2 regions of the Paraburkholderia sp. BL10I2N1 genome follow, and region 1 is predicted to be linked to the other one. Evidence: riboswitches for the same ligand, from Rfam matches in the RefSeq annotation. Region 1 holds a riboswitch; the other holds the start of a gene.
The links. Region 1 has a riboswitch for glycine ahead of gcvT (glycine cleavage system aminomethyltransferase GcvT). Riboswitches for the same ligand answer to the same signal wherever they lie in the genome.
Positions count from the first base shown of each region.

Region 2: another riboswitch for glycine. It lies ahead of B0G77_RS24315 (D-amino acid dehydrogenase); the one in region 1 lies ahead of gcvT (glycine cleavage system aminomethyltransferase GcvT).

Region 1 covers NZ_SNWA01000001.1:1,357,938-1,362,275, forward strand. The annotation lists gene B0G77_RS06415 (UvrD-helicase domain-containing protein) at 1-378, opposite strand, end outside; gene B0G77_RS06420 (oxidoreductase) at 761-1,810, shown strand; gene B0G77_RS06425 (hypothetical protein) at 1,960-2,307, shown strand; glycine riboswitch at 2,475-2,577, shown strand; glycine riboswitch at 2,611-2,753, shown strand; gene gcvT (glycine cleavage system aminomethyltransferase GcvT) at 2,834-3,952, shown strand; gene gcvH (glycine cleavage system protein GcvH) at 4,016-4,338, shown strand, end outside.
Region 2 covers NZ_SNWA01000002.1:536,902-541,239, reverse strand. The annotation lists rRNA gene B0G77_RS24325 (23S ribosomal RNA) at 1-832, shown strand, start outside; rRNA gene rrf (5S ribosomal RNA) at 1,047-1,160, shown strand; gene B0G77_RS24315 (D-amino acid dehydrogenase) at 1,377-2,603, opposite strand; glycine riboswitch at 2,755-2,851, opposite strand; gene B0G77_RS24310 (HAD family phosphatase) at 3,005-3,619, opposite strand; gene B0G77_RS24305 (NADP-dependent glyceraldehyde-3-phosphate dehydrogenase) at 3,943-4,338, shown strand, end outside.

The DNA.
Region 1 (4,338 bases):
GTCGTCGGAATCCATGATCGAGAACTGCGGCTTTAGGCCGACGTGCTCCGCCTCCTGGCGCAGGATCTGCACGCCGAGCGAGTGAAACGTGCACACGGTCAGCTGGTTGACTGGCACCTTGCGGCCTTCCTTGCCGGGCGTCGTCAGCACCTTGCCGTCGAGCAGCTTGCCGACGCGCTCGCGCATTTCCGCGGCAGCCTTGTTCGTGAATGTGACGGCGGCGATATGGCGCGGCTCGAAACCCTTGGCTTCGATGAGGTGCGCGATCTTCTGCGTAATGACGCGCGTCTTGCCGCTACCCGCGCCGGCGAGCACGAGACACGGACCATCAAGATAGCGCACCGCTTCGCTTTGAGCGGAGTTCAGGCCTGCGGACATCGTCAGTGGATGGTATTGCGGTTGAGGGGCGCATCGGCAACAGACGGCCCAGGGACAGTCAGCGCGGCGGCGTGGCCGGTGCGCGACCACATGAAATGCGGCGCGCATTCGGGATCGACCACCAGCGCGAGACCCGCGATGTTAACACGGATGACCCGGAGTCAAAGGCGTGCTCGATAGCGATGTCGCGCCGCATCGCGATGCCCGTTAGCGGCCTGTGTTCCGCCGCGCCGGCGAAGTCTCGCTGTAGCCAAGCCACCCAGGAAACACCGGCCAGGCGCGCCTTCATCGAGAGTGCCCCCGGACCGGCGCCTGCCCGTGCCACAATTAGGGCGTTGCGCGCCGCCCCCGCCGCGCGCCGTTTTTTGCAGGAAGAGCTTGCATGACTTCATCGCTGAAAACCGGTCTGATGGGCTACGGATTCGCCGGCGCGACGTTCCACGCGCCCGTCATCGACAATTGCGGCCGCGCGAGCGTCGCGGCGATCGCAACGGGCCAGCCGGACAAGGCCCGTGCCGATTATCCCCAGGCGGCGATCGTGCCGGACCTCGACGCACTGCTCGCGCTCACCGACATCGAATGCGTCGTCATTGCGACGCCCAATGACACGCATTTCGACATGGCGAAGCGGGTGCTCGAAGCGGGCAAACATGTGGTGGTCGACAAGCCCGTCACGTTGACTGCAGCCGAAGCCCGCACCCTCGCCGACCTCGCACGTCAGAAAAATCTCGTGTTCGCCCCCTTCCACAACCGGCGCTGGGATGGCGACTTCCTGACCGTGCGCGATCTCGTCGCAGGCGGCGAGCTTGGCCGGATCACGCATTACGAGTCGCATTTCGACCGCTTCCGCCCGTACGTCCGGCAGCGCTGGCGCGAGGACGCGACGCGCGGTGGCGGTTTGCTGTTCGATCTCGGCCCGCATCTGATCGACCAGGCGCTGACGCTCTTCGGCGTGCCGCAGACGGTGAACGCGACCGTGAAAATCCATCGCGACGAAGGCAGCGCGCCGGACTACGTTCATCTGCAACTCGGCTATGCGGAGCACGAAGTGGTGCTGCATGCGAGCGCCCTGGCGGCCATCGCGCCGCCACGTTTCGCGATCCACGGCACGCGCGGCAGCTATGTGAAGCACGGCCTCGACACCCAGGAAGACCAGCTGAAGGCGGGGCTGCGGCCGGGCCATGTCGAGTTTGGCGCCGGCAACGAGCCGGGCGTGCTGCGCCTGCTCGACGGCGATCAGGAAGTCGAACGCCCGCTGCCGACGCGCGACGGCGCGTACGCCGATTTCTACCGCTCGCTCGCGGCGACGATCCACGACGGCGTGCCGTTCCCGGTCAGCGCCGGGGATGCGGTCGACGTCATGACGATCATTGAGCTGGCCAACCAGAGCGCCGAAGAAGGTCGTCGGCTGCCGTTCAGCCGCGCAGGGTGATGCGTCCGGCGGGGGTGTCGCATGAGCATCGCCTGAGCACCACCCGACGATCCCGCAAGGAATCAATCGCTACAAACGAGCCGGGCAGTCATCGAACGAGGCGGGCCCGGCGTTCTAGACCGTATCAACTCAATTAAAGGGAGAATGGAATGCCTCGTTTGCTTCGCGCACTCGCCTGCTGCGCGCTGGTTTGCTCACTGGCTGCGTGCGTTGTCACTCCGCAGCAGACCGCCCAGCCGCGCCCTAATGGACACGAAATGGCGGTGCAGCGCTTCGATCAGGTCAATGAACGCATCGATAACCTGAGCCACCGCGTCGACGTGCGGGTGAATCAGGGCTACTATCCGCCGCCCCAAGGTGGCGCATTCCATCACCGCCTCGACGTGATCCGCCAGGAAGCACACGACATGGCGACGCAACACGGCGGCGGCCTGTCCGGCGACGAACAGCGCGTCCTGAATCAGGAACTCGATTCCGCGGCACACGCAATCGGCTAAAAATGCCTGATTGCTGCACGGCAGCTTAAGGAAGGGCGCGAGGCACTCCTCGCGCCCTTTTTCGTTCCCGCTACAGGCGCGATTTTTGACGCAGTCGCCGGCTCACGCACCGCCCACGCGCCCCACGTGTCGCAATTTGACAAGCCCCGGGGCCTCGCGTACATTCGCCGCACGCGTCGGGAGAGCGCGCCGTCTGTTGTTCACACGCAGCCAGCGCCGCCGAAGGGGCACACCCGCAAACTCTCAGGCAAAAGGACCGACCGCGTCGAAGAACCCGTCTGCAACGCAATGGCAGGCACCGGTTTTTCGCACTCTGGAGAGCGGCAGTAGCCCGTCGTGATAAGACCGGCAGGCTGCCCACCGAAGGGGCGCGCGTTCGTCGTCGCCGGTCAACGACCGGCTCACGGCAGCGCAATCTCTCAGGTATCGAGGACAGAGGGGTCATGCATCGAATCGCTCGCAGGCACGAGGCCGCGAGGATTTTCGCCGCATGGCCTTTTTTGTTTCGCGAGACGCCCGAGGCCCCATGACCGAACTCAAACACACCCCGCTCCACGCCACCCACCGCGCGCTGAACGCGCGCATGGTCGATTTCGGCGGCTGGGACATGCCCGTCAACTACGGCTCGCAGATCGACGAACACCGCGCGGTGCGTACCGATGCGGGCATGTTCGACGTGTCGCACATGTGCGTCGTCGACTTCACGGGCGAGCGGGTGCGTGCCTTCTTCGAATTCGCGCTCGCGAACAACGTCGCCAAACTGCAGACGCCGGGCCGCGCGCTCTATTCGTGTCTGTTGAACCCGAACGGTGGCGTGATCGACGATCTGATCGTGTACTACTTCGGCGAAGACCACTTCCGCGTGGTCGTCAACGCCGGCACGGCGGACAAGGACATCGCCTGGTTCAACCAGCTCAATGCCGAAGGCGGCTACGGTCTGACGATTGCGCCGCGCCGCGACTTCGCGATCGTCGCCGTACAAGGTCCGAACGCCCGCGAAAAAGTCTGGCAAACCGTACCGGACGCGCGCGCCGCCACCGAATCGCTGAAACCCTTCAATGCAGCACGCGTCGCCGATACGGCTTTTGGCGAGCTGACCGTCGCCCGCACCGGTTACACCGGCGAAGACGGCTTCGAAGTCATCGTCCCGGCCACCCACGTCGAAGCGCTGTGGAACGCGCTTGCCGGCAACGGCGTGCGCCCGGCGGGCCTCGGCGCGCGCGACACGCTGCGCCTCGAAGCAGGCATGAATCTGTACGGCCAGGACATGGACGACGACGTCTCGCCGCTCGACGCCGGCCTCGCGTGGACGGTCGATCTGGTGAACCCGCGCAATTTCGTCGGCCGCTCGAAACTGGAGGCTGAAGGCTCGCAAGCGGCGTTCGTCGGCCTGATCCTGCAGAAGGAAAACGGCAAGGCAGGCGGCGTGTTGCGCGCCCATCAGAAGGTCGTCACGCCCTACGGCGACGGTGAAATCACGAGCGGCACGTTCTCGCCGACCATGCAGGAATCGATCGCCTTCGCGCGCGTGCCGAAGGGTGTGCAGCCGGGCGACGTCGTCCACGTGCAGATCCGCGACAAAGCCCTGCCCGCAAGCGTGGTAAAACTGCCATTCGTGCGCAATGGCAAAGTGCTCGTCGCCTGAGCCGGACCGGCGCGCGCGTCCCCCTTTTCCAGCAATACAAACAATACGCAACAGGAGCATCCGATGAGCATCCCGGCCGATCTGAAATACACCGAATCGCACGAATGGGTCCGCACTGAAGCGGACGGCACACTGACGGTCGGCATCACCGACCACGCGCAGGAAGCGCTCGGCGACATCGTTTTCCTCGAACTGCCGGAAGCCGGCAAGACCGTCGCCGCCGGCGACGCCGTCGCGGTGATCGAGTCGGTGAAAGCCGCCTCGGACATCTACGCACCGGTCGCAGGCGAGATCGTCGAAGCGAATACTTCGCTCGCCGACACGCCGGACTCCGTCAACGGCGCACCGTACGAAAGCTGGCTCTTCAAGATCAAGCCGGCCGCTGG
Region 2 (4,338 bases), on a different contig from region 1:
CTTTACTGCAGCTTTGCATTGGACTTTGAACCGGTCTGTGTAGGATAGGTGGGAGGCTATGAAGCGTGAACGCCAGTTTGCGTGGAGCCGTCCTTGAAATACCACCCTGGCTTGTTTGAGGTTCTAACCTTGGCCCGTGATCCGGGTCGGGGACAGTGCATGGTAGGCAGTTTGACTGGGGCGGTCTCCTCCCAAAGTGTAACGGAGGAGTACGAAGGTACGCTAGGTACGGTCGGAAATCGTGCTGATAGTGCAATGGCATAAGCGTGCTTAACTGCGAGACCGACAAGTCGAGCAGGTGCGAAAGCAGGTCATAGTGATCCGGTGGTTCTGTATGGAAGGGCCATCGCTCAACGGATAAAAGGTACTCTGGGGATAACAGGCTGATACCGCCCAAGAGTTCATATCGACGGCGGTGTTTGGCACCTCGATGTCGGCTCATCTCATCCTGGGGCTGTAGCCGGTCCCAAGGGTATGGCTGTTCGCCATTTAAAGAGGTACGTGAGCTGGGTTTAAAACGTCGTGAGACAGTTTGGTCCCTATCTGCCGTGGGCGCTGGATATTTGAAGGGGGCTGCTCCTAGTACGAGAGGACCGGAGTGGACGAACCTCTGGTGTACCGGTTGTCACGCCAGTGGCATCGCCGGGTAGCTATGTTCGGAAGAGATAACCGCTGAAAGCATCTAAGCGGGAAACTCGCCTTAAGATGAGATATCCCCGGGGCTTCGAGCCCCTTGAAGGGTCGTTCAAGACCAGGACGTTGATAGGTCAGGTGTGGAAGCGCAGTAATGCGTTAAGCTAACTGATACTAATTGCCCGTAAGGCTTGATCCTATAACCAGTGTGTTTTGTGTCGATCAATGTTAGCGCTTCAGCGCTTACAGTGATCCCACCCCCGAAGGGGGTAACGCGCTCAGGTTGAGACCGGTGTTGTGCCCGACACATCACAGCCCGCATCCCGCTGATGAGCCATCATCGGCAACTACTTCTTCCCGATTGGTTGTGCTGCCCCGGGCCCAGAACCCCCGCAGCGCGACAACAAGTCATGCCTGATGACCATAGCGTGTCGGTACCACCCCTTCCCATCCCGAACAGGACCGTGAAACGACTCCACGCCGATGATAGTGCGGATTGCCCGTGTGAAAGTAGGTAATCGTCAGGCTCCCCTGCAGCACCAGAAACCCCACCCCGAAAAGGTGGGGTTTCTGCGTTTACACACCCTGCCCGCAGCAGCAGTGCATACGGCACCATGCAGCGTGCAGCACTGCGCAGGCCTCCTCCACGCACCGACGCTCCGTCGCAGGAAGGGGGTTTCCCTCCCTCGCGCAGTCCTCACTTTCCGCGCGGATGTGCCCCACGCGGTCCAGTGAAGATCGCGTTACCTCCTCACCGAGCGCTCGATCGAATCAGTCACCGACGCAGCCGTTGCAGCTGATAACGTCCACCCAAGATGCCCGTGTCCGGTGTTGTAGAACACGCCGCGTCGACGACCCTGGCCCACTTTGGGCAACATGCCTGGCAACATTGGGCGCAAGCCTGCCCACGGAATCACGCGCGATGTCGCCGCTTCGGGAAAGTAGCGGCGGGTCCACTGGACGAGCGGCGCGATGCGATCCGCACGGATATCGCGGTTGAAGCCGTTGATTTCCGCCGTGCCTGCCACGCGAAAACGATCGGTACCGAGACGGCTCGTGACGATCTTTGCGCTGTCATCGAGCAGGCTGACCCATGGCGCCGCCTGACGGCTCTTGTCGTCGTCGAGGCACACGGTAATCGAATAGCCCTTCACCGGGTAGACGTTGACGTGATCCCCAAGCATCGCCGCAAACTCGCGGCTCTTCACACCTGCGCATACAACGATCTGATCGAACGTGCCGCTGAGCGATTCGTGGTCGCGGCGCACATCGATAAGGAATCTGCCGTTGGTGCCTGGGCTGATCGACACGATTTCGGTGTCATAGTTGAATTCGACGCCATGCCGCACACACGCCTGCGCCAACCCGCGAGTGAATTTATGGATGTCGCCGGTCGAGTCGGACGGTGTGAAAAAACCGCCATGAAACTCGTCCTGCAATGCAGGTTCCAGCGTGCGGATTTCTTCGTTCGTCACAGGGTGGCGATCCAGGCCGCCTTCGCGCAGCAGCGCATTCACCCTGTTTGCGGCTTCAAAATCCTTGCGGTTCTTGTAGATGTGCAGAATGCCGCGACGTTCCAGATCGAAGTCGATTCCCTCGCGCGCTGCGATCGAAAACAGATGCTCGCGCGCGGCAATCGCAAGGCGCACCGTTTCGACGGTGTTGGCGCGATAGTTCGGAATCTGTCGAAGGAACTCACCCATCCACGAGTATTTGTGCCACGTGGGCAAAGGATTGAGCAGCAACGGGGCGTCGCGCCTGAGCATCCAGCGCAGGCCTTTAAGCACGGTCGTGGCACTGTTCCAGACTTCGGCGTTACTGGCCGATAGCTGGCCGCCGTTGGCGAACGACGTTTCCATGGCCGCGTAGCGATGACGTTCGAATACGGTGACTTCGAAGCCGCGTTGCGCGAGGGCGTAAGCGGTCGTGACGCCGGTAATCCCGGCGCCGATGAGGGCGATTCGTGACATGACAGGGTCCAGATTGAATTGAGCATCGCCGGTGTTGCTTCGGTTCCAGCGTCGATGCCCCATCTGTCCCTGTACCTGAGAGTTTCTTTCCTGCCATGCACGCAGGAAATCCCCTTCGGTGGGCGCGTTTATAGCGCCGCTCTCCAGATGTTCTGGCTACGCGGTCCTTTTGCCTGAGAGTTTCCGGGGCGGTTGCTCCGTCGGCGCCGTCAGATGAATCTTCTGACGATCTCTCCCGCGCTACCTTGCAGAACGTGACGACAATAGCCTTCGAAAAATCCCTGTGCAAGCTTTTTATGTTTCGTTTCGGTGCAGGGAGGAGCAGGGCGGGGGCTTAGCCGCTGCGTTCTCGTGCGCCGTGGCCGCTTCTGATGAATCAAGGCGCTACCTTGCCAGGACGTCTACATCAGTTGTCGACGCTCCAGTTCTTCCGATAGAGAATCGGCGCTGACGAACCTGTATCCGTGAAGGCCGGCGTTGATTGCCCCGGCCACGTTTGCTTCGGCGTCGTCGATGAAAAGTGTTTCGGCTGTGCCAGCGCCAAGATGTTCAAGACAGCCCAGATAGGCGCGTGCCGCGGGTTTCGCCGCGCCGAACGAGGCGGAAACGCACACGTGAGGGCCAAAGAGGGCAGCGACCTCAGGACTCAGAAATTCGATATTGTCCGCGACGAGACGGCAGTTGTTGGTAAGCACCGCAATCCTGCGCTTCGCTGACACTTTTTCCGCGAGCGCAAGCACTTCAGCGTTGGGCAATATCGATGCGCGGCGAGCGATCAACCAGTCGTCGCGGGTGATGCGGCAGCCGAGGAGGTCGCCCAGCGCTGTCAGATATTCGTCGTCGGTGATGAGGCCCGCGTCGGCACGCGCTTCCAGCCCGGATTCCCAGATCGCGTGGCGCACCACGTCGGGCGTCTGGCCCGAGACGGCCGACAGGTGATCGACGCGCGCGGAGCGGTCGCTCAGGGAGAGAACGCCCTCCATGTCGAACAGGACGAGTGAGATCGATGCTGTCATGCTGTGGGACCGTGCGTCGAAGCGTCCAGAATCTGAAAGCCATCTGACGATGCGTGTCCAGACGGCTGGAATTCGTATTGTGCCCTGGCGAGTCGATGATCTGGCCGGTACTGTTGTTGAACCCCGATCGGGACTGCCGTCTTTGCGGGGGCCAGGCAGCGACCCGGTGCGCCGGCTGCGACGGATAAGAACAGGCGTGCAGTTTTGACCAGCATCGCAATCTTGAGTACCTTTGACATGCCCGAGAAGCTCAATCGAGACCTCGTGGGTCCTTGTGCTGCATTCAGGTGACTGCGGGGCGTCGGACCACTGAAGAGGAAGCCATGTCGACCATCGACTATGAAAGCCTGCAGGAACTGTTTCCGTCCGCTGATGAGGTACCGGTAGAGGCTCGGCTGTCGTCGCCGATCCACCAGCGCGCGTCACTCGTGGACGGCGAACTCAGATCGTGGGACGGCACATGCAAAACCGTGTTGTCTCCGGTCTGCGTAAGGCAGCCTGACGGAGACGTGCAGCAGGTTGAAATTGGCAGCTACCCGGTGATGGGGGAAGTGGAAAGCGACGCGGCGCTCGACGCCGCGGTGCGCGCCTACGACTCGGGCCGCGGCGAATGGCCGACGATGACCGTGACCCGGCGCATCGCGTGCATGCAGGACTTCATCAAGCGCATGGTTGCGCAGCGCGCGCAGATCGTGAACCTGATCATGTGGGAGATCGGC